Regions from separate parts of the Carnobacterium sp. genome, predicted to be linked through region 1. Evidence: predicted binding sites of a transcription regulator. Region 1 holds the regulator's gene; the other holds the start of a gene.
The links. The regulator LexA, encoded in region 1, represses DNA repair genes until DNA is damaged. The targets are predictions, from matches to a motif close to CNAACANNTGTTNG.
Positions count from the first base shown of each region.

Region 2: the regulator LexA is predicted to act here: its motif matches at 2,846-2,859, upstream of ABS911_RS04465 (replication-associated recombination protein A).

Region 1 covers NZ_JBEMBC010000018.1:13,850-29,667, forward strand. Annotated here, with positions in the region: gene ABS911_RS05460 (EbsA family protein) at 1-45, shown strand, start outside; gene ABS911_RS05465 (cold shock domain-containing protein) at 120-326, opposite strand; gene ABS911_RS05470 (uracil-DNA glycosylase) at 531-1,172, shown strand; gene ABS911_RS05475 (ABC-F family ATP-binding cassette domain-containing protein) at 1,262-3,163, shown strand; gene ABS911_RS05480 (thymidylate synthase) at 3,182-4,129, shown strand; gene ABS911_RS05485 (dihydrofolate reductase) at 4,154-4,645, shown strand; gene ABS911_RS05490 (SGNH/GDSL hydrolase family protein) at 4,733-5,569, shown strand; gene ABS911_RS05495 (YpmS family protein) at 5,601-6,209, shown strand; gene msrA (peptide-methionine (S)-S-oxide reductase MsrA) at 6,240-6,755, shown strand; gene ABS911_RS05505 (YozE family protein) at 6,760-6,981, shown strand; gene deoD (purine-nucleoside phosphorylase) at 7,016-7,726, shown strand; gene ABS911_RS05515 (S41 family peptidase) at 7,812-9,302, shown strand; gene lepB (signal peptidase I) at 9,464-10,012, shown strand; gene lepB (signal peptidase I) at 10,034-10,699, shown strand; gene ylqF (ribosome biogenesis GTPase YlqF) at 10,769-11,632, shown strand; gene rnhB (ribonuclease HII) at 11,634-12,407, shown strand; gene lexA (transcriptional repressor LexA) at 12,473-13,096, opposite strand; gene ABS911_RS05545 (DUF896 family protein) at 13,259-13,498, shown strand; gene tkt (transketolase) at 13,632-15,635, shown strand; gene ABS911_RS05555 (YneF family protein) at 15,800-15,818, shown strand, end outside.
Region 2 covers NZ_JBEMBC010000014.1:2,523-18,340, forward strand. Annotated here, with positions in the region: gene ABS911_RS04450 (acetate/propionate family kinase) at 1-150, shown strand, start outside; gene ABS911_RS04455 (universal stress protein) at 218-676, opposite strand; RNA gene ssrS (6S RNA) at 1,213-1,400, opposite strand; gene ABS911_RS04465 (replication-associated recombination protein A) at 1,491-2,777, opposite strand; gene ABS911_RS04470 (hypothetical protein) at 3,011-4,150, shown strand; gene ABS911_RS04475 (pyrophosphohydrolase domain-containing protein) at 4,200-4,730, shown strand; gene gshAB (bifunctional glutamate--cysteine ligase GshA/glutathione synthetase GshB) at 4,727-7,018, shown strand; gene ABS911_RS04485 (cysteine desulfurase family protein) at 7,114-8,262, shown strand; gene ABS911_RS04490 (cysteine desulfurase) at 8,417-8,758, shown strand; gene mnmA (tRNA 2-thiouridine(34) synthase MnmA) at 8,933-10,057, shown strand; gene ABS911_RS04500 (tetratricopeptide repeat protein) at 10,224-10,904, shown strand; gene recD2 (SF1B family DNA helicase RecD2) at 10,952-13,435, shown strand; gene ABS911_RS04510 (diacylglycerol/lipid kinase family protein) at 13,496-14,446, opposite strand; gene ABS911_RS04515 (YitT family protein) at 14,617-15,492, shown strand.

The DNA of each region.
Region 1 (15,818 bases):
TTAGAAGAGAAAAATAACTGGGACGAGTTGTCTAAATTTGAATAAGAAAAAACGATACGCCTGAGGGTGTATCGTTTTTTAGCTGCTTTTAAAAATTAAATCTAGTTAAGAGGGTGTGGTTAGTCAACGACGGTAACCTTAGTTGCTTGAGGGCCTCTTGTACCTTCTAAAATTTCAAAAGAAACATTTTGTCCGCTGCTTAACGATTTAAACTCTTCTCCATTAGCAATTCCTGTAAAGTGAATAAAAATGTCTTCGGTTTCGTTGTATTCAATGAATCCGTAACCTTTTTCATTACTGAACCATTTGACTGTTCCTTTTTCCATCTACGACACCCTCCCTAATAAGCTGTTCAAGTAGAATCGAGTCACTTTTCTTAACAGAATTGTAAGACAGGACCTAATGCTATTATAGGAATAAACGATACATTCGTCAATGATGTGTGGTTTGAAAATAGAATGCCTAAATGATTCACTTATTTAAGTAAAATACGTTAAACTAATTATAGGAGGTTGATTGATTTGGATACAGTGTTAACAAGCCATTTAGTTGAAATGGCTAAGAAACGATCACAGGAGTTCAACGTTGAGGGTTTTGTTTACGGGCAAGGACCTAGTCATCCTAAATTTTTATTAGTAGGGGAAGCCCCAGGAGAGACGGAAGCAGTGAACGGTATTCCTTTTTCTGGAAGGGCCGGTAAGGAACTTATGCGTTTTTTTGAATTATTAGAAGTTGATCGTACTGAAGTTTATATTTCAAGTGCTTTTAGAAGTAGACCTTACCGATATAAAGAAAAAATGGATCGCAAAACCCAACAACTTGTTTCTCGAAAATACAATCGCCCACCAACTAAACAAGAACTGATTGCTCATGCTCCTTTACTTGATTATGAAGTAGAAACAATCCAGACACCTTATATTTTGACGATGGGAAATATTGGATTACAAAGGTTGCTCGGTCCCAAAATGAAAGTTTCTGAGCAACATGGAAAACTTTATCATGGGCCTGTAATGCGTTTAGTTTCTTCGGAAGATAATACGTATACTTGGACTGAAAAACACTATGCTGTTTTTCCAACGTTTCATCCGGCGTCGATTTTCTATAATCGACAATTAGTTGAAACCATTCATGAGGACTTAGCACAATTTAAAAAATTGATTAATAAAACTTAATTAGAGCAACTTAAAGATATTATGAATAAAAAATGGTAGAATGTTAAAGATGAATGAAAATGTTTGATAGAGGAAAGTGGAGATAAAAGATGAAAGAATTAAAAGTACAGAATTTAACAAAAACCTACGGAGAAAAAGTATTATTCGATGAAATCAATTTTTCAATAATGGAAGGCGAAAGAATCGGCCTAATCGGTGTAAATGGTTCTGGTAAAACAAACCTACTGAATGTGATTACTGGAAAGGATAGTGCTGAAAAAGGCAGTATCCAAAAACCAAAAGATTATACCATCAGTTATTTAATGCAAGAACCAGATTTGAATCCAGATAAATCCGTTTTCGATGCTGTTTTTGAGGGAGACACGCCTATTTTAGCTGCTGTTAGAAACTACGAAAGAGCTTTAGATTTATTAACAGCAGATCCAATGGATGAAAAAAGCCAAAACAGATATTCAAGAGCTGAACAAGCAATGAATGATGAAAATGCTTGGATAGCTGATACAAATGCAAAAATGATTTTGAACAAACTTGGAGTCATTGATTTAGAGCAGTTGGTAGGAACACTATCTGGTGGACAGAGGAAACGTGTTGGCTTAGCGCAAGTATTGATCCAAGAACCGGATTTACTCGTTTTAGACGAACCTACAAACCATCTAGACTTTGAAACAATTACTTGGTTAGAGGGCTATTTAAGTTCGTATCGAGGAGCTTTACTGCTAGTAACCCATGACCGTTATTTCTTGGATCGGATCGTTAATCGAATGATTGAATTGTTCCATGGAAATGCAACTTTTTATACAGGAAATTATGAACAATATGTAGTCGAAAGAGCTCAAAGACAAGAAGCGGCTGTAGTAGCAGACCATAAAAGAAAACAAATGTATACGAAAGAATTAGCCTGGATGCGTACTGGAGCAAAAGCACGTTCAACAAAACAACAAGCTAGGATCGGTCGATTTAAAGACTTAGAAGACAATTTAAATCAATCTAATGTAGACGAATCAGTTGAAATGAATTTAGAAGGTTCTCGTTTAGGGAAAAGAGTATTCGAATTGAAGGATGCATCGCTTAATTTAGGTGGAAAAGTAATTTTAGATCACTTCAACATGTTGATTCAAACGAAAGATCGAATTGGAATCAGCGGTGAAAATGGAGCGGGTAAATCAACTTTCTTAAATGCTTTAGCCGGTAGATTCCCATTAGATTCAGGAGACATAGTTGTCGGTGAAACTGTAAAAATCGCGTATTTTACGCAAGTAATTGAAGAAATGAATCCCAATAAGCGTGTAATTTCTTATTTACAAGAAGTAGGAGAAGAAGTGGAAATAACTAATGGTGAAAGAATCAGCGTAACAAACCTGTTGGAACAGTTCTTATTCGAGCGCCATACACATGGTACGCTGATCGGAAAATTATCAGGTGGAGAAAAAAGAAGATTGTATTTATTGAAGTTATTGATGCAACAACCAAATGTATTGTTGCTTGATGAACCGACAAATGATTTAGATATCGCAACTTTAACGGTCTTAGAAGATTATATTGAAACATTCCCTGGAGCCGTTATTTCAGTTTCCCATGACCGTTACTTCTTAGATAAAACAGTAGAGAAATTATTGATATTTGATGGACATGGAAAAATCAGACCCTTTTATGGCAGTATTACAGATTATATAGAAGAAGAAAAAGAGAAAAAACAAGGCCGCTCGGTTCAAAGTAGCGATTCAGTTACAAAAGTTGCCTCACAACCGGAATCAATTGATGTAGATGAAAAAGTGAAGTTAACTTTTACAGAACAAAAAGAGTGGAGCACGATTGAAGAAGAGATGCTTGATCTTGAAAACAAAATAGAAACGCTTAAAGAAGAAATGTTAAAAGCTGGGAGTAATTTCAGTTTGTTACAAGAACAACAAGAACAAGTAGCTACTTTAGAAAAAGAATTAGAAGAAAAAATGAATCGCTGGGAATATTTAAGCCAATATGCGAATGATTAATTTATAGGAGGTAAAATGGTGGAATCAGAATATTTAAATTTAGGAAAAAAAGTCTTGGAAGATGGTCATGTAAAGACAGATCGGACAGGAACAGGAACTAAAAGTCTTTTTGGTTATCAAATGCGATATGATTTACAAAAAGGTTTCCCCTTACTAACAACGAAAAGAGTCCCCTTTGGTTTAATTAAAAGTGAATTGCTTTGGTTTATTAAAGGCAATACGAATATTCGTTATTTATTGCAACACAATAACCATATTTGGGATGAATGGGCTTTTGAACGGTTTGTCAAAAGTGAAGAATATGTGGGACCTGATATGACTGATTTCGGCAGAAGAGCCTTAGTTGATGAAGAATTTAAAGCTGTTTATGATGTTGAAAAAGAAGCCTTTTGTACACGTATTTTAGAAGATGACACATTTGCTGCTAAATACGGTGAGCTGGGAAATGTATATGGAGCTCAATGGAGAAGATGGAAAACGACCCAAGGAGAGACCATAGATCAACTGAAAGATATCATTCACCAAATCAAAACAACACCAGATTCAAGGCGTATGCTTGTTTCAGCATGGAATCCAGAAGACGTTCCTAATATGGCTTTGCCTCCTTGCCATACGTTATTTCAATTTTATGTTGCTGATGGAAAATTAAGCTGCCAATTGTATCAACGAAGTGCAGACATCTTTTTAGGTGTGCCGTTTAATATTGCGAGCTATGCTTTATTAACACATTTAATAGCGCATGAGGTTGGTTTAGAGGTTGGAGATTTTGTTCATACGTTAGGTGATGCACATCTGTATTCAAATCATTTTGAACAAATGGAAAAACAATTAGCAAGAGAGCCTAGGGATTTTCCAACGATCGCATTGAATGAATCAAAGACTAGTATCTTTGATTTTGAGATGGAGGACATACAAATTGAAGGATATGATCCTCATCCAGGAATAAAAGCTCCAATAGCGGTTTAATCTGAAGAGAAAGTAGGAAACGAAATGATTGCTTTTTTATGGGCTCAAGATAAAAATGGTGCAATAGGGTATAAAGGTACTTTGCCTTGGTATCTGCCAAACGATTTAAAGTTTTTTAAACAAATGACTATAAATAACGCTGTAGTGATGGGAAGAAAAACATTTGAAGGGATGAACAAATGCCCTTTACCAGATCGTATCAATATTATTTTAACTACTGATCCTAATTACCAAGCAGATGGGGTCAAAATTATGCACAGCCGAGAAGAAGTGTTGGATTTTGCAAAAGACTACTCTGGAGATACTTTTATTACTGGGGGAGCTAACGTGTTTAGTTTCTTTATGGATGATGTTGATGTATTGCACCGCACAATGATTGAAGGCGAGTTTGAAGGAGATACCTTTATTCCAGAAATAGATTGGACGAAATGGAAACTTGAAAAAACAGAAGAGGGTATCTTAGATGAACGCAATAAATACCCTCATATTTTTGAAACATTTGCACGAAAAAGGTAAACCCATTCTTCCTTTATAAATGGTATACGAAGAATAAAGAATCTGGTATACTATTTCCATATATTTACAGGTAAAGGAGTTTTTATCATGAAAAAAGGAAAATCAATTCTAAAAAGCTTCCTTTTTTTAATTATTGGAATTGTTTTAGTGGTGGGTACTCTGACAGTCTTATTCCGAACTCGTTCGAATGATGATCAAGAGACAACAGAAACAAAGAAAGAACCGCTTCATATTGTTGCTATTGGTGATTCATTAACTGAAGGTGTTGGAGATTCTACTAACAGCGGAGGATATGTTTCGATTGTCGATGAATTACTAGAAGAAACTCAAAGTTATCAAGAAGTGACCACCAGTAATTATGGAAAAAGTGGAGATCGAAGTGACCAAATATTAAAACGATTTTACGAAGATGAAACGATGCAAGAAGACATTCAAACTGCTGATATGGTTGTTTTAACCATTGGTGGAAACGACATTATCCAAACATTTAAAAATGATTTTTTAACCATCGATGAGCAAAAGTTTATTGCTCCAGAAAAAACATACGAACAAAACTTGAAGAGTCTTCTAATGGAAATTAAAGAATTAAATCCTAAGATTGAAATTTATGTCTTTGGTATCTATAATCCCTATTATGTTTATTTTCCTGAAATTACTGAAATGCAAACAATAGTAGATAAATGGAATGAAAAAACGCAAGCAATCGTAAATGAAACAGATAATGCTACTTTTCTTTCTATAGCCAGCTTATTTAATCATTCCTCGGAGTCAGTAGGAAAAGAGAATCAGCTATTGGATGAGCAAAACATTGATGCAATAGAAGTTGTCAATCCGTATTTATATGAAGAAGATTTGTTTCATCCTAATAGAGCCGGTTATAGATTGATGGGTGAGGAATTGTTTCAGGCTATCGTAAATAATTAAAAAGAATTTTTTTGAAAGTAAAAGGTGTGTTATGGAGAAAAAGAGAGATCAGCAAAAGAATAAAGTAAATGGTTGGAAATGGGCTTTTCTAGGATTGCTTTCAGTGGTATTAGGTATTATCATATGGGCCTTTACTCAAATGACTCCTATTATTATAGGAGAACCAAATCTTGAGACCAGAGACACTAAAGATGAAGTTATGTTTCAAGTATCAACGAAAAAAGATGATGTTAATCAATTGGTAGCTTCGTATCTTAAAGATGAAAAAATTGTAAAAGGTCCCGTTAATTACCAGTTTAGATTGGAAGAGCAAGCACAATTAGTGGGTACTTTTCAATTGTTTGGTCATGATATCCAATTTCAGTTATTTTTAGAACCATTTGTTATGGAAAATGGTAATTTACAATTTAAAGCAACTGGTCTTTCAATTGGGAGATTTAACGTCCCTATTACCTTTGCGATGAATCAAATTGAAAATCAATTGAATATTCCAGAGTGGGTAGCGATTGATAGTGAACAAGAAACGATTGTTTTTAATTTAAATGAATTCACTTTAGATAGCGGTATTCATTTTTCAGTGGATAAAATTAATTTAGCTGAAAATGATATTCGAGTGAACGTTTACGTTCCAGCTGATTAAAGTGAAATGAATTGGAAAAGGATGATGTAAGTGAAAGAGACGGCTATTTTTGCAGGAGGATGCTTTTGGTGTATGGTTTCGCCTTTCGACGAGCAACCTGGAATTGAAAGAGTTGTATCAGGCTACACTGGAGGACATACCGTCGATCCTACTTACGAAGAAGTGCTGACCCAAACAACTGGGCACACTGAAGCTGTTGAAATAACCTTTGATCCTTCAGTTATTTCATATGAGGAATTGGTGGACATCTATTGGAATCAAACGGATCCCACAGATGCAATGGGTCAATTTCAAGATAGGGGAGACAACTACCGTCCCGTCATTTTTGTTCTAAATGAGAACCAAAGAGACATTGCGGAGAAATCTAGACAACGGTTAAGCGAAAGCGGAAAGTATAAAAATACTATTGTAACAGTAATTGAAGAGGTTCAACCTTTTTATCCAGCTGAAGAACAACATCAAGAGTTTTATCAAAAAAATCCAGAAAAGTATGCTCAAGAAAAAGAAGAGCGTTTGCACTATCAGCAAAGTAAAGAAAGGAATTAGTTCAATGCAACGTCCGTTTTATCATTATTTAATGACTGAAAGAGATCCACATAAAAAGGATGCTGTCACCTTATTCGCAAATGCTGTTTATTTAGATGACGGTTTTCCAAAACAATCAGAAGATTATCATGAAGTTAGTCATTATCTAGAATTAAATGGCACATACTTAGAAGAAATGACAACTTTTGACACAGCTTGGGAAATTTATTTAGACAAAGATAACTAAAAACAAACTACCATACAACTAGGAGGAAATAATCATGAGTGTACACATTGAAGCTAAAGAAGGCCAAATCGCAGAAACGGTATTGTTACCAGGAGATCCATTAAGAGCAAAATATATCGCAGAAACCTTTTTAACAGATGTAGAACAATACAATCGCGTTAGAAACATGTTCGGCTACACAGGAACGTATAAAGGTCACCGAGTATCTGTTCAAGGAACCGGTATGGGAATTCCTTCTATGATGATCTATGCTGAAGAATTAATTACAGGATATAACGTGAAAAACTTAATACGTGTAGGAACTGCTGGTGGAATGCAAAAAGACGTTAAAGTACGTGATGTGATTTTAGCTCAAGGTGCAACAACAGATTCTGCTGTTGTTAAAAATACATTTAATGATCAAGTTCAATTTGCTCCTATCGCTGATTTTGATTTACTAAGAACAGCTTATGAAATTGCTGTCGCACAAGGAATGGATGTTAAAGTAGGAAATATCTTATCTGCTGACCGTTTTTATAATGAAGAACTAGACAAAAAGAAACTTGCAGATTATGGTGTATTGGCAACTGAAATGGAAGCAGCTGGTCTTTATACTCTAGCAGCTAAACACAATCGTCGCGCTTTAGCTATTTTAACCATAAGTGATCACTTGATCACCGGGGAAGAAACTTCTTCAGATGAGCGTGAAACAACGTTTAATGATATGATGATCGTAGCTTTAGAAACAGCTTTAAAATTTAAATAAATGAGTAATAGTTAAAAACAACTTCAGCAGTAAAATCAATTGACCGCATCCAATAATTAATCGAAACCAGAGAGGAAGCTTACACATGGAGAATGAACCAAACAAAGAAAAGAATAAAAAAGGCATTAAGCCTTGGGCATATGGAGCTTCTCTCATAGTAGTTGCTGCACTTTCAATTGGTGGAACAATGGCTGTTACAAATGCAAATGATGATGAATCACCTACTAAAAATCAGTTGAGTTCATCAGAAGCAAGCGTAGAAATGAATGCAGATGAATTTGAAAAAATCCAAGAGGTATATGATGCCTTAATGTCGGATTACTATCAAGGGGTTGAAGGAGAAGCTTTGATTGAAGGAGCCATCACCGGCATGACGGAAGCTGTTGAAGACCCTTATACTCAATATCTTGATGTAGAAGAATCTACTTCTTTAAATGAAAGTATCTCTGCTTCTTTTGAAGGAATTGGTGCTGAAGTAATGAAACAAGGAGATAATGTCATGATCGTGTCTCCTATCGCAGGTTCTCCAGCCGAAAAAGTAGGATTACTGCCGAATGATATTATTTTAAAAGCAGGTGATCAAGAATTAACAGGCTTAAACTTAAATGAAGCGGTGTCGTATATTCGAGGTGAAAAAGGCTCAGAAGTGGTGCTAACCATAAAACGTGGCGATGCTACTTTTGAAGTGACGGTTGTGCGGGATACTATACCTGTTGAGACAGTCGTTTACCAGTTAGATGAAGAAGATCCAACGATTGGGTATATTGCTATCACAAGTTTTTCTTCACCAACTTATGATGACTTAGTGGCTGCAATTGAAGATTTAAGAGAACAAGGTGCTGAATCTTTTGTCTTTGATGTTCGTCAAAATCCTGGTGGGTTATTAAATGCCGGATTGAGTATTTCTAATTTATTTTTAGAAAATGGCGATACTATTTTACAAACGCAAGAAAAAGATCAAGAACCGATTCCTATCGTTTCTGATGATGTGACAATGGGTGACTTTAAAGTAACGGAACTTTCTGTCTTATTAGTGGATGAGGGAAGTGCCAGTGCCTCCGAAATTTTAGCGGGTGCAGTTAATGAATCCGGCAATGTCAAATTGATCGGTACTCAGACATTTGGAAAAGGAACCGTTCAAAACGTAGCTACATTTGATGACAGTAGTGAATTGAAGATGACCGTTGCGAAATGGTTAACACCAAGTGGCAAGTGGATCAATGACGAAGGAATTAAACCAACTATTGAAGTAGCTTTACCTGATTATGCTAATTTATTGATTATTGATAGTTCAAAAACATATCAATTAAAAGATGTATCCGCAGAAGTTGAGAACTTAGAAAAAGTATTAGAGGCGCTAAACTATCCTGTAGAATCAGTAGATGGATACTTTGATGAAGCAACTCAAGAAGCGGTCAAACAATTTCAAACAGATAAAAAATTACCTGTTGACGGTATTGTAACAGGTGAAACGGCTACTCAACTCATTGAATCATTGAGGACTCTAATAGATGAAAATGATACTCAATATGAGGCTGCTATCAAAGAATTGCAATCTAGTCAACCTGCTGAATAAAAAGCGAATGGCTAGGAAATCACAATCGTTAACAACTTGATGCCAAAAGAGAGATAGGAATTTGCTATCTCTCTTTTGGTTAAATCATTGCCCTAAATAAATAGTTATTTTTTAGATTTTCTTGTATGATAGAATAAATAGATTGATTTGGAGCGAATGTAATGAGACAAAAGTCTTGGAAGGAATTTTCATGGGAATGGTTTAAGGCGTTATTATTAGCTGGATCAATCACTGTTTTACTGCGAAATTTTATCTTTATTCCTATGACTATTGAAGGTTCTTCTATGATACCAACTTTTCAACAGGACGATCAAATCATAGTTAGAACCATCTATAATAATATAGAAAGATTTGATTTAGTTGTATTTCATGATTCGTCAAATCGAACACTTGTAAAAAGAGTCATTGGGTTACCGGGAGAGGAAATTCGCTACGAAAGCGATCAGTTGTATATCAATGATCAAAAAATTGAGGAAAAATTTCTCGATAATGATTTAGTTAATCATGCTGGAGGGGTATGGACATCTGATTTCACTTTAGAAGAATTAACTGGAACTAAAATAGTTCCAGAAAATGAGTATTTTGTATTAGGGGATAATCGCAGATCAAGTAACGACAGTCGCTATTTTGGGAGTGTTCCACTAGATTCGATTATTGGCGAAACGTCTTTTACTTACTATCCATTTAATCGTATAAAGTTTATTCCATAAATAGTATAAGAAGGTAGGGAGATGCAATTGAGTAAAATTAATTTTTCTGATAATCAACATCAGAATAAAAGTACTTTCGAACCGAGAAATACGCGTCATCTTTCCCCAAGTCAAAAACGCAAAGAAAATAAAGGCCGCGGAAATGAATTTTTAAGTACTGTACTATATGGTGTTGTAGCGCTGATAATTTTTCTGCTGATTCGACATTTTCTATTTGCTCCGGTAAGTGTAGACGGTGAATCGATGGCACCTACGTTAGAAGATCGAGATCGTTTGATTTTAAATAAAATCGACAAGATAGACCGTTTTGATGTGATTGTATTCCCAGCTCCAAGTGAGCCGGATAAACAGTATATCAAACGTGTTATCGGTCTACCAGGAGATACGATTCGGTATCAAGATGATGTTTTGTATATCAATGGGGAACCCATTGAAGAAGAGTATTTGAAAAAGTCCATCGAAAATATGACAGCAGGGGATACTTTTACCGAAGACTTCTTATTAGCTGCTAAAACAGGCGAAGAAACGGTTCCTGAAGGCACTTATTTTGTCTTAGGTGATAATCGTCAAAATTCAAAAGATAGCCGATTTAGTGAAGTTGGGTTTATAGACGCGTCTACTGTCAGTGGAACAACAAATCTTCGCATATGGCCACTTGAAAAGTTTGGTTCGATTGACGAGGATTAACAAATGAAATAAAAAAAAGAATACAATAATGTGGTTCTTTTTTTGTGTAAATAGAAAGGTGAAAATTAAATGACCATTCAATGGTTTCCAGGGCATATGGCAAAAGCAAGACGCCAAGTAACAGAAAAAATTAAGCTAGTCGATATTGTTTTTGAACTAGTAGATGCAAGACTGCCACTATCAAGCCGCAATCCAATATTAGATGAAATCATTGGAGAAAAACCAAGAATCATCATTTTAAATAAAAGTGATTTAGCGGATCCATTAGAAACAAAAAAATGGGTAGCTTATTTTAACGATCAAGGAATTGCGGCTGTCCCAATTGTTGCTCAAGAAGGAAAAGGCATGAAGCAATTAATGGAAAAAGCAAAAGAGCTTTTACAACCTAAATTTGATAGAAGAGCCGCTAAAGGTATAAAACCTCGTGCAATTCGAGCAATGAGTATTGGAATTCCTAACGTGGGGAAATCAACATTGATCAATCGTTTTGTAAAGAAAAATATTGCTCAAACAGGAAATAAACCTGGTGTGACAAAAGCACAACAATGGCTGAAGTTAGGCAAAGAATTGGAATTACTGGATACACCAGGGATTCTTTGGCCGAAGTTTGAAGATCCTGAAATTGGGAAGAAATTGGCTTTAACTGGAGCAATAAAAGACACTATTTTACAACTAGATGAAATTGCTATGTATGGATTGGAAGAAATGAAAATTAGAAATCCGGAAATGCTTGCTAAACGATACAGATTAACAGAAGAAGAATTAAATCTTGAATCGCCAGATCTGCTTATGTTGATCAGTGAACGAAAAGGGTATAGAGATGATTATACTCGTGCAGCCGAATTGATTGTTTTTGAAATTAGAAGCGGTAAAATTGGGAAGTATACGTTAGATATAGCACCGATTTCTTTACCCAAAAGGCATGATAGCTAAAATGGAAAAACCGCTGACCATTACGGCAATAAAGGAACTATTAGCGACCATTACTCATCCGGATGATGAACGACTGGTTTTAATCAAGAGCGATTCTCGTAAAGGTGTATTAAATGCGTATAGATCTTGGGAAAACCAATTGAGAAAGCAACAATTAATTCTCGAAAAACAACAAGAAATGCTACAAATAGAGCAATTTTTTTGGGAAAAAGGAACACAATTTATTGCTGGAATCGATGAGGTAGGAAGAGGTCCGTTAGCTGGCCCTGTGGTTGCAGCTGCGGTCATCTTGCCGCAAGACTTTAATGTCTTGGAAATTAATGACTCTAAACAATTATCAAGTGCAAAAAGAGAAGTGTTATTTGACCAAATTCAAGAATCTGCATTAGCTATTGGGATTGGTATAAAAGACCATCAAGTCATTGATAAAGTCAATATTTATGAAGCAACTAAATTGGCTATGATTGAAGCTGTTGAACAATTGCCTCAACCGCCAGAACAATTGTTGATCGATGCAATGCATCTACCGGTCACTATTCCCCAAGAAAGTTTCATTAAGGGAGATTCAAAGAGTTTGTCTATAGCTGCTGCTAGTATAGTTGCTAAAGTAACAAGAGACAGAATGATGGCCGAATATGATACAGTGTATCCGGGATACGGTTTTTCTAAAAATGCGGGTTATGGAACAAAAGTCCATTTAGAAGGTTTAGAAAAACACGGAGTATGTCCTATTCACCGAAAAACTTTTGCTCCTGTTAAGAATTTATTAGTTTAAAGAGATTTGTAGTGAAACAATAAAAAAAAACGAAGAACCGGGATAAAACCCGTTCCTTCGTTTTTTTATTGAATATGACTACGATATAATCCGATTACTTTGCCTAAAATGGTTACTTCATTAAGTAGAATAGGACTCATGGTGTCATTTTCTGGTTCTAAGCGATAATGATCTTCTTCTTTATAAAATCTTTTGCACGTTGCTTCGTCTTCTACGGTCATAGCAATGACAATATCGCCATTATTTGCAGTGCTTTGCTTACGAATGATCACTTCATCACCATCAAAAATACCAGCATTGATCATGCTTTCCCCACGTATGGTTAACATAAAAAGAGAATCATTTTCAAATTGCAAGTTTGGAGGCAATGGGAAATAATCTGTTGCTTCTTCTACAGCTAAGATCGGTTCACCTGCTGTTACAGTTCCCAGTAAAGGTATTTTATCAAGTGCAATGCCTAATTTTGATAATCCTAGTTGTGTTAGTTCTATTGCTCTTGGTTTGCTAGGATCTCTTTGGATGTAACCATTTTTTTCTAAACGAGAAAGGTGACCATGAACGGTTGAGGTAGAAGATAAAGAAACAGCCGTTCCGATTTCTCTTACAGTTGGAGGGTAACCTTTCAATTTAACTTGACTGTATATATATTGTAGAACTTCAACTTGTCTTGATTCGGGATTTTTACTCATAATATATATAAACACCTCATTTCTATTTATTTTATCATTTTAAGATTACCATATATGATAGAACAAATCAAACAAACGTTCGTAGATTTAGAGGATTAAAAGGTGTTTTTTTCAAAGAAATTTGTTATAGTTGACTAATAAATAAAAAAGTGGAGTGATTCGATGTTACCAAAAGATCAAATAGAACGAATAAATGAGTTAGCAAAAAAATCAAAAAACAAAGGATTGACTATCCAAGAACAAGTTGAACAAAAGGAATTAAGAGATGCTTATATAACAGCTTTTCGTGGCGGAATGAGAAATACTATTGAAGGTGTAAAGATAGTAGATGAAGAAGGCAATGATGTTACACCCGATAAATTGAAGGATATACAAAAAGATAAAGGTCTTCACGGAAGATAAAAGAATGTTTGTTCAATAATGGGATAACCATGAAGTTCTCCCATTTAATAACATTCTGACCATGAAAGCGTTGCACTTGAGTGGAAATAATAGTAAACTAATAGAGTACTATAAGAGAGTTAAAATCGAAAGGATGATTTTTTTGTTTGATAACACAGACCAATTAGCAGTAAATACAATAAGAACACTAAGTATGGATGGTATACAAAAAGCCAACTCTGGACACCCAGGATTACCTATGGGGGCTGCTCCAATGGCTTACACATTGTGGACTAAACAATTAAAAGTAAATCCAAAAAACTCGAAATGGTTCGACCGTGACCGTTTTGTATTATCAGCTGGACACGGATCGATGTTATTATACAGCTTGCTGCATTTAGCTGGATATGACGTTAAAATTGATGATTTAAAACAGTTCCGTCAATGGGACAGTAAAACACCTGGACATCCAGAAGTGAACCATACTGACGGAGTAGAAGCAACAACTGGTCCATTAGGACAAGGAATTGCAAATGCTGTTGGAATGGCGATGACAGAAGCTCATTTAGCTGCAGTTTACAACAAAGAAGGCCATGCTATTGTAGATCACTTTACTTATTCTTTATGTGGAGACGGCGACTTGATGGAAGGTATCTCAGCTGAAGCAGCTAGTTTAGCAGCTCATTTGGAACTTGGGAAATTAGTTGTTCTTTATGATTCAAACGATATCTCTTTAGATGGACCGACATCTAAAGCCTTTACTGAAAATGTTGGACAACGTTTTGAAGCTTATGGATGGCAACATATTCTTGTAAAAGACGGAAATGATTTAGAAGAAATTAATGCAGCAATTGAAGCTGCAAAAGCTGAGACAAAAAAACCTACTCTAATCGAAGTGAAAACAATTATTGGATTTGGTGCTCCGAATGCTGGAACACATAAAGTCCATGGTGCACCACTTGGAGCAGAAGGAATTGAAGCAGCTAAAAAAGCATATGGCTGGGAAGGCGAAGACTTCTTTGTTCCTGCTGAAGTAGCAGAACGCTTTAAAGAAACAATGGTTGACCAAGGAGCTAAAGTGGAAGAAGAATGGAAGGCATCATTTGAAACTTACCGTACGGAATATCCAGAATTAGCAGAACAATTCGAGTTATCTTTAAAAAATGAATTGCCACAAAACTGGGATGCTGAATTACCAACCTATGAAGTTGGAGACAATGCATTGGCTTCTCGTGTTACAAGTAGCCAAGTACTAAATGCTATTGCAAAAAAAGTTCCTTATTTATGGGGCGGTTCTGCTGATTTGTCATCATCTAATAATACAATGATAGCGGATGTAAAAGATTTCCAAGCTGGTCAATATGATGGAAGAAATATTTGGTATGGTGTTCGTGAATTTGCGATGACTGCTGCAATGAATGGAATCGTTTTGCATGGTGGAACTAGAACTTATGGTGGGACATTCTTTGTCTTTACGGATTACTTGCGTGCTGCTGTTCGTTTAGCGGCTATATCTAAGTTACCGGTAACTTACGTGTTCACACATGATTCAGTTGCTGTGGGAGAAGACGGCCCAACTCATGAGCCAGTAGAACATTTATCTAGCTTACGCAGTATGCCTAACCTATCTATTCTTCGTCCAGCAGATGGAAATGAAGTTGTAGCTGCTTGGGAATTAGCCATTACTTCAGTTGATCACCCAACAATGTTGGTGTTATCTCGCCAAAACTTACCCGTATTGCCAGGAACAAAAGAAGGCGCACGTACGAATGTTGCTAAAGGAGCATATGTTATTTCTCCTCAAGCTGGCGAAAAACCAGAAGGAATTCTTTTGGCATCAGGTTCTGAAGTAGCGTTAGCTATTGAAGCTCAAAATGCTTTGAAAGAAAGCGGGAAAGATGTTTCCGTTGTTTCTGTTCCAAGTTTTGATTTATTCGACAAACAAGATGCAGCATATAAAGAAAGTGTTTTACCAAAAGAAGTACGCAAACGTGTATCTATTGAAATGGGGGCAACATTTGGTTGGGAACGTTATGTAGGCCTAGATGGTGCTTCAGTAGGTATAGATAAATACGGTGCAAGTGCTCCAGGAGCGACAGTTATTGAAAACTATGGCTTTACAGTTGAAAATGTTGTGAAAACATACAATAACTTATAAAAAAAATGACCGTGTAAGTTGAAAGTTTAACTTACACGGCTTTCTTTTGTAAGTAATTGGGATGAATTGCGACTTTTTAGCGTAAGAAGTAGAATTTTAGTTTATTTTTCCACTAATATTTAGTACAATTAAGACTTGAGAGGTTCGAAAGGAGTGAATCAAAAATGAATTTAGGTCTTGCTA
Region 2 (15,818 bases), on a different contig from region 1:
TGGTTTGGTGCTGAAATTGATGCTGAAGCAAACAATGTCCGTGGAAAAGAACGTATCATCTCTACTTCAGAATCAAAAGTTAAAGTGCTATTGATTCCTACAGATGAAGAAATCATGATTGCTCGTGATGTTGAAAGATTACGTGCTTAAATAGTAATACAAAAAAAACAACCAAATAATTATTTGGTTGTTTTTTTTGTTCTTATTTTAGATAACGTTAACTTTTTTTATTTTCTAAATCGGTACGAACAATCAGCACGTCACAATTCGCATGACGGATAACATACTCTGAAACGGAACCTATAAAGATACGTTCTACAGCGTTTAATCCTGTTGCGCCTAATAAAATAAGGTCAATTTTTTTATCTTCAGGAATTTGTTTTGCAATCAAAACTTTTGGAGATCCGTATTCAATAGAATAAGTGATGTCTTGAACGCGGTGATTTTTTGCATAACGTACATATTCTTCTAATGTATTCTTGGCTTGCTCACTTGCTTTGTCAGCCATAGCTCCGTCAAAAGTAGAAATACTTTGAAATGCTCGGGTGTCAATAACATGTGCAAGAACTAACGTAGCAGAATTTCGTACAGCAACTTGTACAGCTTTTTTAAAAGCAAGTTCAGCTTCTGCTGAACCGTCCACAGCTACTAAGATTCGATTATATTGTTGTAACATACACATTCACTCCATTCCTTATGATAAACGATATGAAATACTTCTTCTTAAACTTATTGTACCTTAAATGTATCCATTTTCATAGAAATAAGAAATCGTTTAAAAAGTTAATGAAAAATCACATCCGCTTATTTAAGCTCATAATAAAAAAAAGCATACTAATCATAACAAAGAGTAAAACAGTAAAAGCCAGCCAAATAGGATGAAAAAAAACAAGTAGAAGAGAGCTAAGTCCACCAATAAAAAAGAGAGCACCATACAATTTAAAAAAAGGTGCTGTTTCTGAGTGGCTAGTTTTATCTGTACGAGATAATAGAACAGAGGCTTTTCCAGTATAAAAAAAGAATGCTGCATAAAGTAGCAACGCTGAAAAAATAAAAAACAATATCGATAATAGCATGATAAGACCTTCTTTCAATAGGTAATTACAAAATAAGAATAACATATATTCCTAATAAGTTAAGGGAAATTTGCTTCAATAACAAAGAAAAAAGCCATTCAATTAAGAATGACTTTAAAAGTTTTAAACTTTAAATGAGAAATCCGATGATGCCGTTATTATGCTCAGTTAGTATTGAACCCGCAGTTAGCAGGTGGGCTCCGCTGTCAAGCTTCTAACTACCAAGTGAAAAGGCATGTTATCCGTTTGAATCAGGTTGGATCCCAAGGTAATATTAATTGTTCGGTCAACACATGTTGAGCAAGACGAGCATCTCAGAAATCTTATCCTTATAGTAGCATAAGCTTATAATATTGTCAATTATTTGACTGTGAACTTTCTGTTCAAAGAGTGTTCTAACAACAAAGAAAGCGGTTAATTTGCACTCTTGTTTCTTTTTTTAAAATTGATTGAATCATACTGCTTTGCCAAAGTATCTTCATATTTTCCTGTGTGATTTGGTGTATAGTAAGAAGCATCTTTTAGCTTGTCAGGTAAGTATTGCTGATTTACCCATGCGCCAGGATAACTATGCGGATAGAGATAATCTACACCGCGACCAAGTTCTTTTGCTCCACTATAATGAGAATCTTTTAAATGATCAGGTACATCTCCACTTTTCCCAGCCCGTACATCTTGGAGGGCTGCATCAATCGCTGCGTAAGACGAATTTGATTTTGGAGAGAGACATAAATCAACTACTACATTAGCTAAAGGTATTCGAGCTTCCGGAAAGCCCAATTTTTCAGATGCTTGAATAGCAGTAACAGTCCTAGAAGCTGCAGAAGGATTAGCTAATCCGATATCTTCATAAGCAATAACCATTAACCGCCTTGAGATAATAGGTAAATCGCCAGCTTCGATCAGTCTAGCAAGATAATGTAAAGCAGCATTTACATCGCTTCCACGAATGGATTTTTGTAAAGCTGAGATCACATCATAATGAGCATCGCCGTCTTTATCATGTGTTAAAGCTTTTCTTTGAACACACTCTTCAGCAATTTCTAAAGTAATATTGATCGTTCCTTGTTCATCTGGAGCTGTTGATTTAATTGCCAGTTCTAAACCATTCAAAGAACTTCTCAAATCTCCGCTAGTGGCTCTAGAAAAGTGTAGTAATGCTTGATCTGTAATGGCTATTTTTTCTTTACCAAAGCCTTTTTCTGAATCTTTTACTGCATTCCACATAGCTTGTTGTATATCTTCATTAGAAAGTGTCTTAAGTTCAAAAATTTGTGTTCTGCTTCGGATGGCAGGATTTATTGTAATATATGGATTTTCAGTTGTTGCACCGATTAAGATAATGCGTCCATTTTCCAAATGTGGCAGCAAAAAATCTTGTTTAGGCTTATCTAGACGGTGAATCTCATCTAAAAGTAAAATCACAGTACCGCTCATTTTTGCTTCTTCCACAACAATTTGGAGATCTTTTTTTGTGTCACTAGCAGCATTTAAAATACGGAACGCGTATTTTGTTGTCCCGGCAATCGCACTAGCGATACTTGTTTTTCCAATCCCAGGAGGGCCATATAAAATCATCGAAGAAAGCATTTTAGCCTCTACCATGCGTCGAATGATTTTTCCTTTTCCTACTAAGTGTTGCTGTCCAACAATATTATCAATATGAGTAGGCCTCATCCGATAAGCTAAAGGTTGATTCATAAAGCGTATCCTCCTAACAATATTATTATCCTTAGTATACCATTCTACCAAAATGGATTCTATAATAAAGAACGTTTGTTTATTTTTTGAAATTAGCTTACTTTTATAAAGCAAACAGAATTTTTGGTTTGGCTTTTCTATGATTATTTGCGATAATGTGTAAGAAGTCATTTATTTTGATTAGATTCGATTAATCAGAGGATTATGAAAGTGAGAAAGAAAGGAACTTTTTAATGGATGAAAAACACGAGTCCGATTTTTTAAATAGGTTATTAAACACGAAAGATAAACAGCAACGTAGTTTATTTTCAAAAACAGCAAATGTCGTTTTTAACTCTGTTTTAGGAATGGCAATAAAGGAAAAAGAATCATTGCGATCGAATCAGCTTAAACCATCGAAACGAACGACAAAAACAGCCCGTTTAAATGAGAACGAACTTTTCCAACAGGCAAAGAACGAAGCAGAGGGAATTTTGGCCGAGACTCTTCATCAATCAGAAAAGATGTATCAAGAAGTTCAAGAAGACATAGCGGCCGCTAAAGAAGAAATTAAATTAAAAAAAGAGCAATCCATTGAACAGTATGATAAAGAAAAAGTAGAAGCAGACAAGATTACTCGAAAAGCTGAACAACATGCTCAAGAAATACTCACGTCAGCTCATTTGAAATCTGAACGTGTAGAAGAGGAAATCTCATTGAAAAAGGCAGTTTATCATCAGGAAATAGATAGAGAATTAGAAAAGTTAGTCAAGGAAAAAGAATGGTTTGAACAGTATCAAAAACAAGTACAAGAATCCATGGATAGAAAAGAAAAAGTTCTTTTTTATGAAACTCGAAAAAAGGTAGAACAAGAACAATTAGAAAAGGCTGCATTACAAAATAAAGTGGATTATTTAAAAGCATTGAATGCTAAAAGAAAAATAAATTCTTATCGTATTGGACTAGTGATTTTTGGTTGTACAGTCGTAATGAGTGTACTATTAGCTGGTCTCAGGTATTCTACATCTTTGTTTACGTTTATTATTACTTGCTTAGCTTTTGTTATTGCTTGTTTAGCATTTGTAGTGGTTTATATTAATTTAGTAGATGGTAAAAATGAAAAGAAAATAAAGGGGATTGGTTTTCAAAATGCTTCATTAATTGAAAAAAATAAAGCGTTAACCGATACAATAAAAGATCTCGAAAAGGACATCAAGCAATTGATTGATGAAAAAATCCAGCTTGAGAGGACCCAACGACAATCGCAGGATAATATTGAATTTTTAAAAATTATGCAAGCTGATTTGAAACAATCTGAAATTAACAGAAGGATCTTAGAATCAGAGAATGCGGCATTGAGAAAGCATTTAATTAGAGAGGAAACAATCGAATAAAGAGTTCTGATCATCTTAAGACCTATTACATCAGGAGGAGAACAGAAGTATGACTAAATTGTCACCATTTGAACAAGTTCAAGAGTTTCATGAAGTATTCGATAAGCCAGTAAAAAAAGAGCCACAAGCTTTAACTCCTGAAGAAGCTATTACACGGGCAAATTTTACAACGGAAGAACTATTAGAATTCCTTTATTCAACCGTAGAAGGGGACATCAACCAATTTGAATCTTTGGTTTTGGAATGGAAACAAGCGGCTGAAGAATCTATTATCAAGATAAAAAAGCAGTCCAAAGAGGTCCCGAATCGTTTAATTGGACAAGTAGATGCGTTAACGGATGCAAATTATTTTAATTATGGTTCTTTCGTACTGATGGGTATTAACCCAGATCCCATTTTCTCGATCGTGCATCAAGCGAATATGGGGAAACTTTTTTCTGATGGCAAGCCACGTTACAGAAAAACGGATGGAAAAGTTATGAAACCTGATAATTGGGAAAAGGAGTTCGCTCCTGAACCAAAAATACGAACAGAAATTGAGCGACAAATAACTGAAGCAGAAGAGGGAATAGTAAAATGAAGACTTTGAGACAAATGATACAAGAAACAGATATAGGTGAAGCCTTTTACCAAGCGGTTTTTGGGATTGAGAAAGAGGGCTTAAGGGTAACTTCAGCAGGAGAGCTTGCTTTAACAGCTCACCCAATAAAATTTGGCAATAGGAGCTTCCACCCCTATATTCAAACAGACTATAGTGAATCACAATTGGAATTGATCACGCCACCTTTAAGATCTATAAAAGAAAGTTACGATTGGTTGGCCGCGTTACATGATATTGCTCTTCAAACTATCCCTTCTGATCAAGCGATTTGGCCGATAAGTATGCCGATGGTTCTTCCAGAAGAATCGGTTATTCCGATTGCAAAGCTAGACAATAAGGAAGATGTAACGTATAGAGAAATTCTAACAGAAAAGTATGGCAAGAAAAAACAAATGATTAGTGGTATGCATTACAATTTTGAATTAGACGACCAACTGATTGCGCGTTTATTTGACTGTCAAACGGACTACTCAAATAAAGAATCTTTCAAGTCGATGCTTTATTTAAAATTAACAAAAAATTTCCTGCGCTATCGTTGGTTGTTAACTTATTTACTAGGAGCTTCTCCTATAGTGGATGAGTCGTTTTTTACGGATCAAGAAATTCCACAAGAGTATGTTCGAAGCATTCGAAGCAGCCAGTACGGGTATGTTAATCAATCAGAAGTTTCTGTGTCATTCCATTCAATTGAAGATTATGTGCGTAGCTTACAAGATATGGTTGAAAAAGACTTTTTATCAGAAGAAAAAGAATTCTACTCAGCCGTTCGTTTTCGTGGTACAAATAAAGCGGAAGAATTGTTGACAAAAGGTATTTCTTATCTTGAGTTGCGAAGCTTTGATTTGAATCCATTTGATCCATTTGGTATGTCAAAACAGACAATGGAATTTGTTCATCTTTTTTGTTTGTACATGATCTGGATGGATGAAACAGCTACTACGGAAGAAATCGCAGATGGGGAAGAAATGAGTCGGTTAACGGCAATGGAACATCCAGAACAAATTTCACGTTTTCAAAAGGAAGGTTTCCGCTTATTGAAGCAAATGGAAGAAATGATTCAATCAACAAATGGAACTAAATCTGCACTAAACTGTATTCAAGAAGCTAAGCAGCACCTTATTGATCCAACCTTAACCGTTGCTGCACGTATGGTGCGTGGCATAGAAGAAAAAGGGTCTTATATTGATTTTAGTCTAGAGCTAGCTAAACGGTACAAAAATGAAGCGATTATGAGACCGTACAATTTAAGAGGTTTCGAACAACTAGAGATGTCTACCCAACTATTGCTATTTGATGCGCTACAAAAAGGTATTCAAGTAGAGGTTTTAGATGCGCAAGATCAATTTTTAAAGTTAACTTATGATCAACATAGTGAATTTGTTAAAAATGGAAATATGACATCAAAAGATTCTTATATTGCCCCACTGATTATGGAAAATAAGACCGTTACGAAAAAAATTCTTGATTCAGCAGGATTTCGTGTTCCAGCTGGTGAAGAGTACACTACTCTAGCAGAAGGAAAAACAGCGTTCTGGCGTTATGAACAAAAACAAATCGTTGTAAAACCTAAATCAACTAACTATGGGTTAGGTATCTCTGTCTTTAAACATGCACCTACAAAAATGGATTACGAAAGAGCACTTGAGATAGCATTCAAAGAAGATACTGCTGTACTAGTTGAAGAATACATTCCTGGAACTGAATACCGCTTTTTTGTTCTAGATGGAAAGGTACCAGCTATTTTGTTACGGACCCCTGCAAATGTTGTCGGAGATGGTGAAAAATCAATTAAAGAATTGGTTGCCGAAAAAAATGAAGATCCTTTACGCGGGGAAGAAAAACATCGTTCGCCTCTTGAAAGAATCGCTTTAGGTGAACTTGAACAACTGATGCTAAAAGCACAAGGCTATACGATTGAAAGTATCCCCGAATTGAACACTATTGTTTATTTAAGAGAAAATTCAAACATTAGTACTGGAGGAGACTCTATCGATGTTACAGATGAAATTGATGACAGCTATAAACAAGCTGCTATTGATATGTCTGAGATTATTGGTGCGAAAGTTAGTGGGATTGATTTGATTATTCCGGATACAACTTTACCTAGTACTAAAGAACATCTAGGCTATACAGTATTAGAGGCTAACTTTAATCCTGCTATGCATATGCATGCTTTTGTTTACAAAGGCAAAGGTCGTCGATTAACGATGGGTATCCTAAAGATGTTATTTCCAGAATTATGGGAAAAAGAAACAGAAAATAACTAAATATGCTTACTCAAAATAAGTGGTTGTTGTAGATAGAGAAAAGTGATAAACTTTAAGGATTGTAAGTTTGGATAAATAAGGGAGGACTTTCTTAGATGGAAAAAATGTATTTTGATCATGCCGCAACTAGTCCTGTACACCCAGAAGTAATTGAAGTTGTTTATGAAGCAATGAAAAATCATTATGGCAATGCATCAAGTATCCATAATTTCGGAAGAGACAGTCGTCGTATTGTAGACAATGCTCGAATAGTTTTTGCTGAAAGTATTGGTGCCAAACCGAATGAAATCATTATTACTAGTGGTGGGACAGAATCTGACAATACCGCAATTATTGAAACGGCCTTAAATAGGCAACAAGATGGAAAACACATTATTACATCAGTTGTGGAGCACCATGCTGTTTTGAAACCGATGGAATATTTAGAGAAACTAGGATTCGAAGTGACTTATCTACCAGTGAATGAAAAAGGTCAAGTTGATCCTATGAAGGTTGAAGAAGCCTTGAGACCAGATACCATTTTGGTGTCAATCATGTATGCAAATAACGAAGTTGGTACCGTAATGGATATAGCAGAAATTGGTACCCTAATTGAAGCAAGTGAATCTACAGCGTATTTTCATACCGATGCTGTACAAGCTTATGGAACAGAGGAAATTGATGTTAAAAGAGACCACATCGATTTATTATCTATTTCAGGTCATAAAATTAACGGTCCTAAAGGCATTGGATTTCTTTATGTGAAGGAAACCATTTTTTTACCAAGCTTTATGCTGGGCGGCGAACAAGAAAAAAAACGTCGTGCTGGCACAGAGAATATTCCTGCTATTGCAGGATTGCAAAAAGCAGTTGAAATTATTCAACCTCAAAGAGAGAAGCGCAAAGAAAGACATAAAGAACTGCGTAAACAACTTATTAAAGCATTGACTCAAAAAGAGATCGAATTTGAAGTCAATGGAAATACGGATAAACAATTAGATCATATCGTAAGTGTCTGGTTCAAAAATGTATCAGCTGAACAATTGTTGATGAGTTTAGATTTAAGTGGCATAGCAGTATCATCTGGTTCAGCTTGTACTGCTGGCAATATTGATCCAAGTCATGTCTTAATAGCAATGTATGGAGAGAACAATCCAATTGTGGCTGAAACGATTCGAATCAGTTTTGGCTTAGGAACAACGTCAAAACAAATCAGTTGTTTAGCTGACCAACTGGCGACCATTAGTTTAAGATTGAAAAAATGACTTTAATAACAGAGGTAGAAATACTAAAGGGCCTGGAAACATTCCAGGCTCTTTAGTATTTCTACTGATTTTTATAGAAAAAAAGATAAAAGCTATGGTATAGTAGAAATGAAAAGGGTTACGACTAAGTGAAGAGAAAAAGTGAGGGAATAACATGGCATTTGAAAAAGAAGCAACTTTATTAGGATCCAAAGAAACGTTTAAAGTAAATCCTAACGCAAAAAAATATACATTAAGAGACAATGGATTTGAAGAAACTAAAAAAGGGAATTTCCAATTGATGCGTACGATGGATACCAATTTATTGAATAAACAAGGAGTAAAGTTGAAAATTGTGATCTCAGATGAGGTAAAACAATTAAAAATTTCAATAACTACTGGCAATGGATTGCGTCCAGTAAATATTTACAATGGTGATGCGTATAAAGAAATTCGAGAAAAAGTAGCGTTCACTTTATCAGACCTTGTTGAACGTGGAGTGTTAGAAAAAATATAAAATTTTAATTACAAAGTCTAATGGGAGGTGTTCACTATGGTGAGCATGTCCCTATTTTTGGGTTAAGCAACTTGATTTCTGACTAAAAGTTAGTATAATGATAGAGACTGAAAAAATGCGACCTTCAAATCGTAAAAAGATTTTTCAGAATCTATTTGAAATGATGGTGATGTAATGAAAGACAATAGCAAGACTCGTGTTGTAGTCGGCATGAGTGGAGGCGTTGATTCATCCGTTACAGCTTTATTGTTAAAACAACAAGGCTATGATGTGGTGGGTATTTTTATGAAAAACTGGGATGATACAGATGAGTTTGGTGTCTGCACAGCGACAGAGGATTACAATGATGTTGCGTTGGTAGCAAACCAAATTGGAATTCCATATTATTCGATTAATTTTGAAAAACAATATTGGGATAAAGTATTTACCTACTTTTTAGAAGAATATAAAAAAGGACGCACACCTAACCCAGATGTTATGTGCAATAAAGAAATCAAATTCAAAGCCTTTTTAGACTATGCTATTGAACTAGGAGCGGATTATGTAGCTACTGGTCATTATGCTCAAGTGGAACGTGATGAAAATGGCGTTACACATATGTTAAGAGGACTAGATAATAATAAAGACCAAACTTACTTTTTGAATCAATTATCTCAAGAACAACTTGCTAAAACGTTATTCCCATTGGGTGGAATGCAAAAATCTGAAGTACGTAAAATTGCTGAAGAAGCTGGCTTAGCGACAGCTAAGAAAAAAGATTCTACAGGTGTTTGTTTCATTGGAGAACGCGACTTCAAAAAGTTCTTAATGACTTATTTACCTGCTCAACCTGGAAAAATGATGACGGTAGATGGCGAAGTGAAAGGGCAACATGATGGATTAATGTATTATACGATTGGACAACGCCAAGGATTAGGAATTGGTGGCGGCGGAAAATCAAGTGATCCATGGTTCGTTGTCGGAAAAGATTTAGAAACAAATACACTATTTGTAGGACAAGGATTTAATCATGAATGGTTGCTGGCTACGCATTTAGAAGCTTCTGACCTTCATTTTACAACAAATGAAAAAAAATCACGTACATTTAAATGTACTGCGAAGTTCCGTTACCGCCAAGCAGATACAGGCGTGACGGTTCAATTAAATGAAGATGGAACTACAGCCACAGTTGAATTTGACGAACCTGTACGTGCCATCACACCCGGACAAGCAGTTGTTTTTTATGATGGTCTGGAATGTTTAGGCGGCGGTACGATCGACGCAGCATATAATGAAAAAAAAGAATTACAATACGTTTAAAAACTTCATACAGTAAAAAAAGCTAGGGTAGAACTCCTAGCTTTTTTTATATCCTTTTTTAATCTAATAAGAATGAACTTGAAATAACTAGAAAACAGAGACATCAGTAGAATCCAATAGAATTTTGGTGTAAAATAAGTAAAGTTGCAAGAAGGAGGAAATAAGTGTGAATCAAAACCATGAAGCTTTTCAGCTATGGGAAAAAGGCGAATTTAATAAGGCCATTCAATTACTTATGAAAGAAATCAACGATCATCCTGCAAATAGCGATAGTTATTATAATTTAGCGACCATGTTTATTTTAGGGAAAAAATATGAAGATGCAAAAGTTATTTTAGAAACAGCAATTGAAAAGTACCCTGAAGATCCTATTTTTGTGTACGCATTTGGGAATCTCTATTATGAAATTGAAAATTATCATACATCGCTAGAGTATTTTGATCAGGTCATTCAATTTAGCGAAACACCTTTGAAAAAAGATGCTATGGTTATGATTGGACAGAATTTTTTAGCGTTAAATCAAGCTAAGAAAGCGTTGGTTTACTTTTTAAGTGCATACGAAGAAGACAAACTGGATATGACAGTTATTCTGTTCATAGGGAATACATTAATGCAATTAGGGTCATTTAAAGAAGCCAAACAGTATTTTGACATAAGTATCGATCAAGCTCCGCAAAATGATGAGTCTTGGTTCAAACGTGGAGTAGTAGGAATGGCCTTAAAGGAAGAACAGAATTCTGTTGATGAGTACTTCAATAAAGCAAAAGAATTGGATCCTATAAAATATAAGGAACGTATCGACCAGTTAAAAGCCATAGAAGTTATGATGAAAAATCAAAAAGACTAATTCTTTTAATTAGCTAAGATAGAAAGGGTGGAGGCAGTAAAGTGGTTATGCAAGACAATTTAGATTTATTTGCAGGAGAGCCTCCCTATTTTGTAGGGCAAGTGGCTGCAATTTTCTATCAAAATCCGACAAATTTTTACAAAGTATTATTAATACGAGTTGTTGATACTAACAGTTCGTTCAAAGAAAAAGAGATCGTCATCACTGGAAATTTTGGCCAAATCCAAGAAGATGAAACGTATCGTTTTTTTGGCCAATTAATTGAGCACCCTAAATTTGGGATGCAATTTAATGCCGAGCGCTATCGACAAGAAAAACCTACTTCAGCCGAAGGAGTTGTTGCTTATCTTTCTAGTGATAAGTTTCCAGGAATAGGGAAAAAAACTGCGGAAACCATTGTTGATCTTTTAGGCGAAGATGCGATTGATCAGATTAATACAGATGAAACTGTTTTAGCTAAAGTTCCCGGATTAAATGACAAAAAGAAAGAAGTCATCGTTAATACGATACGTTCCAGTAACGGAATGGAAAAAATTATTATCGGATTAAATGACTTTGGCTTTGGAAGCCGGTTAGCGTACACGATCTATCAAACCTATCAAGCAGAAACATTAGAGATCATTCAAGAGAATCCATATCAATTAATAGAAGATATTGAAAACATTGGATTCAAAAAAGCAGATGCCATTGCTGAGAATTTAGGTTTTGCTGCAGACTCTCCCAGACGTATTCAAGCGGCTATTTCATTTTCATTAAATGAGTTGTGCATCAGTGAAGGCAATACGTATACATTAGCAGAACCATTATTGAATGAAACCATAAGAGTACTTGAAGAAAGCCGTTCGTTCATTATTGAGCCAGATATAGTAGCAAAAGAATTATTAAATTTGATCGAAGAGAACAAATTGATTGAAGACCAACACAAGTTGTACATCAATTCGTTATATGCTGCTGAGTGGGGAATCGCAAACTCTGTAAAACGGTTAATGGAAAACAGCAAAAAAATTCAGTATCCAGCGCATAATGTAAAAAAAGAAATTCGTAAAATGGAAAAAAGATTAGGCATCCAGTATGGAAATTCACAAGTCGAAGCAATTGAAGAAGCAGTTGTCTCGCCATTATTTATTTTAACTGGGGGACCGGGAACCGGTAAAACAACGGTATTAAATGGAATCGTGACCTTGTTTGCCGAATTGAATGGCTTGTCTTTAGAAATAGATGATTACCACGATAAGATTTTTCCGATTCTTTTGGCCGCACCTACAGGACGTGCAGCTAAACGAATGAATGAATCGACGGGATTGCCAAGCAGCACGATTCATCGCCTGTTAGGGTTAAATGGTCAAGAAAAGCCAAGTGCGGAGCTTTCTGAAAGAGAATTAGAAGGCGGATTATTGATCGTTGATGAAATGTCTATGGTGGACACGTGGCTAGCGAATCAATTGTTAAGAGCAGTCCCACAAAATATGCAAGTCATCTTTGTGGGGGATAAAGATCAATTGCCTTCTGTGGGACCTGGTCAAGTATTGCACGATCTCATACGTGCAAAACAGATTCCTAGTAGAGAGTTAACTGAAATCTACCGACAAGATGATGGGTCTTCCATTATTTCATTAGCACATGCCATTAAAGAAGGGAAATTACCGGCTGACTTTACGAAAAATAAAAAAGACCGTTCTTTCTTTCAGTGTACTACTTATCAAATTGAACCGGTTATTCGTCAAGTAGTAGAAAAAGCTAAAGATAAAGGTTTTACTGCTCAAGACATTCAAGTTTTAGCACCGATGTACAGAGGTCCAGCAGGGATAGATGCGTTGAATAAAATGATGCAAGAAATCTTTAATCCAAATCCTTCTGGCAGACGAAAAGAAGTTAAGTTTAACGATAAAAATTACCGCATTGGAGATAAAGTATTACAGCTAGTAAATTATCCTGAAATGAACGTGTTTAATGGAGACATGGGCGAAATTGTCGGAATCAATCTAGCCAAAGAAACCGAAGATAAGGTGGATGAAATCGTCATTCAATTTGATGCCAATGAAGTCGTCTACAAACGAAATGAATGGATGAAAATTACGCTGGCCTATTGTTGTTCGATTCATAAGTCTCAAGGCTCGGAATTTAAAATGGTTATTTTACCAATGGTGCAAAATTATCACCGTATGTTAAGACGTGATCTACTGTATACAGGAATTACAAGAAGTAGTGAATTGCTTATTTTGTGTGGCGAACCTAATGCCTTTGAGGAATGTGTAGCGAAATCTTCCGCAACTAGATTAACGACATTGACAGAACGTTTATTAGGAGAAGACCAACAAGTTGAACTTGTTGTGAAAATGCCTGCTAATAAAGATAAGCCAAAAGAAATAGAACTATCAGATTCTATTTCTACTCCATCATTAGCAACCGAAAATAAAAATGAAACGATAAGTAAAGAAAAGCCAAAGAATTATCGCCTGACTATCGAAATGATTCAATCCAATGCGATTGATCCGATGATTGGTATGGACGGGATAGTGCCAAGTGTATAAAAAAAGTTTCAGAAGAAAAATCTTCTGAAACTTTTTTTATGTACAAGGAAGACGTTATGTTCAAATCCAAAAATAACGTGAGCTGGTTTCGAGTTGAAAATCAATTGGTTGGTCCACCAATATTTCCCCATCGGCATTTGAGTCCATTTTTGAAGTTGTTTTGAGAGAAATGGTTTGTGCTTGATAATAATACACATTTTTATGATTTAAATGTTTTCCTCCAAAGATCATTAACCCAAAAAGATACAATAAGTTAGCAAACGAGTGTTTAGGTAAAATAATCAAATCTAATTTCCCATCTATTTGAGAAGCTTTTGGTGAAACAGGGATGCCGCCGCCGAAATAAGGGTGATTATTAATAATAACTAAAAAAGCATCGTCAAACTGAGTTATGTCGCCATTTGTTGTAATGGTCAAGGGAAAAGCACTTTGCTTAAAAAAGACTTGAACTAGGCTGGCAAAATAAACAAACGAGCTCAATCCTAACTTGTTTAAAAAGATTTTAGATGGAGAATGGTTTGCTCTTTTTACGACTGCCGCATCAAAACCGATACCCACATTATTTACAGCAAATCCCTTACTTTGTTGATTGTGGTCGTAATATTCAATGATATCTAATTTTGTTGCTTGTTGAGCAGTAAGAATCTGTTTTAGAGCTTTTTTTGGGTCTTTTGAAATACCTGTTCCTCGCGCAAAGTCATTACCAGAACCTGCAGGGATATACCCTACTGGGATATGGGCATATTGTTCACCTAAACCTGTAATAACTTCATGTAAGGTGCCATCACCGCCGATAACGATAATTGATTGAGCTAGATTGCGTTCCTTCTCTATTTCTTGAGCCAATACTTTAGTTAGTTCCACAGTATGTCCATGATAAGCAGATTTATGTACTGTAAAACTTATCTGCTGAGCCGTCAGCAAGTTACCAATTTGGTGACTGACTTTTTTTCCTTTACCAGAACCTGAAAGCTCGTTAATGATGAGATGATAATGTTTAATTGTCGACATGAGTACTCCTTTTGACTTGCTTTTATAATTGCGCCACTTTACATTATAAAACAAATAAAAATTAAATTCGAAGTAAATTTATGAGAAAATCAAAAAAAACAGTTACAAACTAATTGAAAGTGTTAGAATAAACAAGGATTTTGTTTCACGTTTAGGAAGGATGAACAAATATGAAGAAAAAACTACTATCAAATAAATATACATTAGGAGCAATTGACATTCTTTACATCGTGTTGGGTTCGTTTATTGCTGCCTTATCATTTAATGCATTCTTACTGCCAAATTTAATTATTTCTGGCGGTATCAGTGGGGTCAGCACGATTACGAAAAGCGTATTTAGCTGGGATCCTTCAATTGTACAGTTAGCCTTCAATATACCATTATTGTTGATTTGTTTTATATTTTTAGGAAAAGAAGCAGGCTATAAAACTATTTTAGGAAGTTTAATTTTACCTGCATTCATTGGAATGCTAGACTTTATCAAACCATGGACGGATACGCCTTTGTTAGCAGCTTTGTTTGGAGGTATCTTAACTGGTATTGGTTTAGGTATTGTGTTTAGAGCAAAAGCATCAACTGGTGGGACAAGTATTATCGCTCAAGTGATTCATGAGTACATAAAATTGCCTTTAGGTATGAGCGTGGCTTTAATTGATGGATTAGTGATTGTGTGTGCACTACTTGTTTTTGATGGTGAAGTTGTCATGTATTCCATTATCTCGCTATTTGTTATTAGTCGTACTATCGACGTTGTACAAGTTGGGTTTAATCATTCTAAGACTGTCATGATCATATCTGAATACCCATCAGAAGTGAAACAAGCAATCTTTAACACGGTTAATCGAGGAGTGACGAACTGGGGCATTAAAGGCGGATATGGCAATTCAGATAAACAAATGTTGATGTGCGTTGTGGCTGAACAAGAATTTACGTTCTTAAAAGACGCTGTTTTAGATGTAGATGAAAATGCCTTTGTAGTGGTAATGAGTGCGAGTGAAGTTTGGGGACGTGGATTTACCTTAGCTAAGGAAAAGACTATTATCTAAAGAGATTTAGTGGGAAATATACCTTTATTTATTGACAAGTTGCGTATCTTCTCCTATACTTTAAAGCGTACTAAGGATAAATTTATTTAATCACTTGTTTAAAGAAAAGTTTTCCATGGCTGAAAGAAAACTAACAATATTAAATCAATGCTCCCTTACTAAAATAGTAGAAATACTATCGTTTCTCACGTTATCGAGACTTAAGAGGTAATGAACAGTCGAATGACTTCATTGCAAACAAGGTGGTACCGCGATTCGTTCGTCCTTGTCTGGCAATGTTGTTGTTGGACTTTTTTTGTGCTCTTTTATAAATACACGAGTTAAAT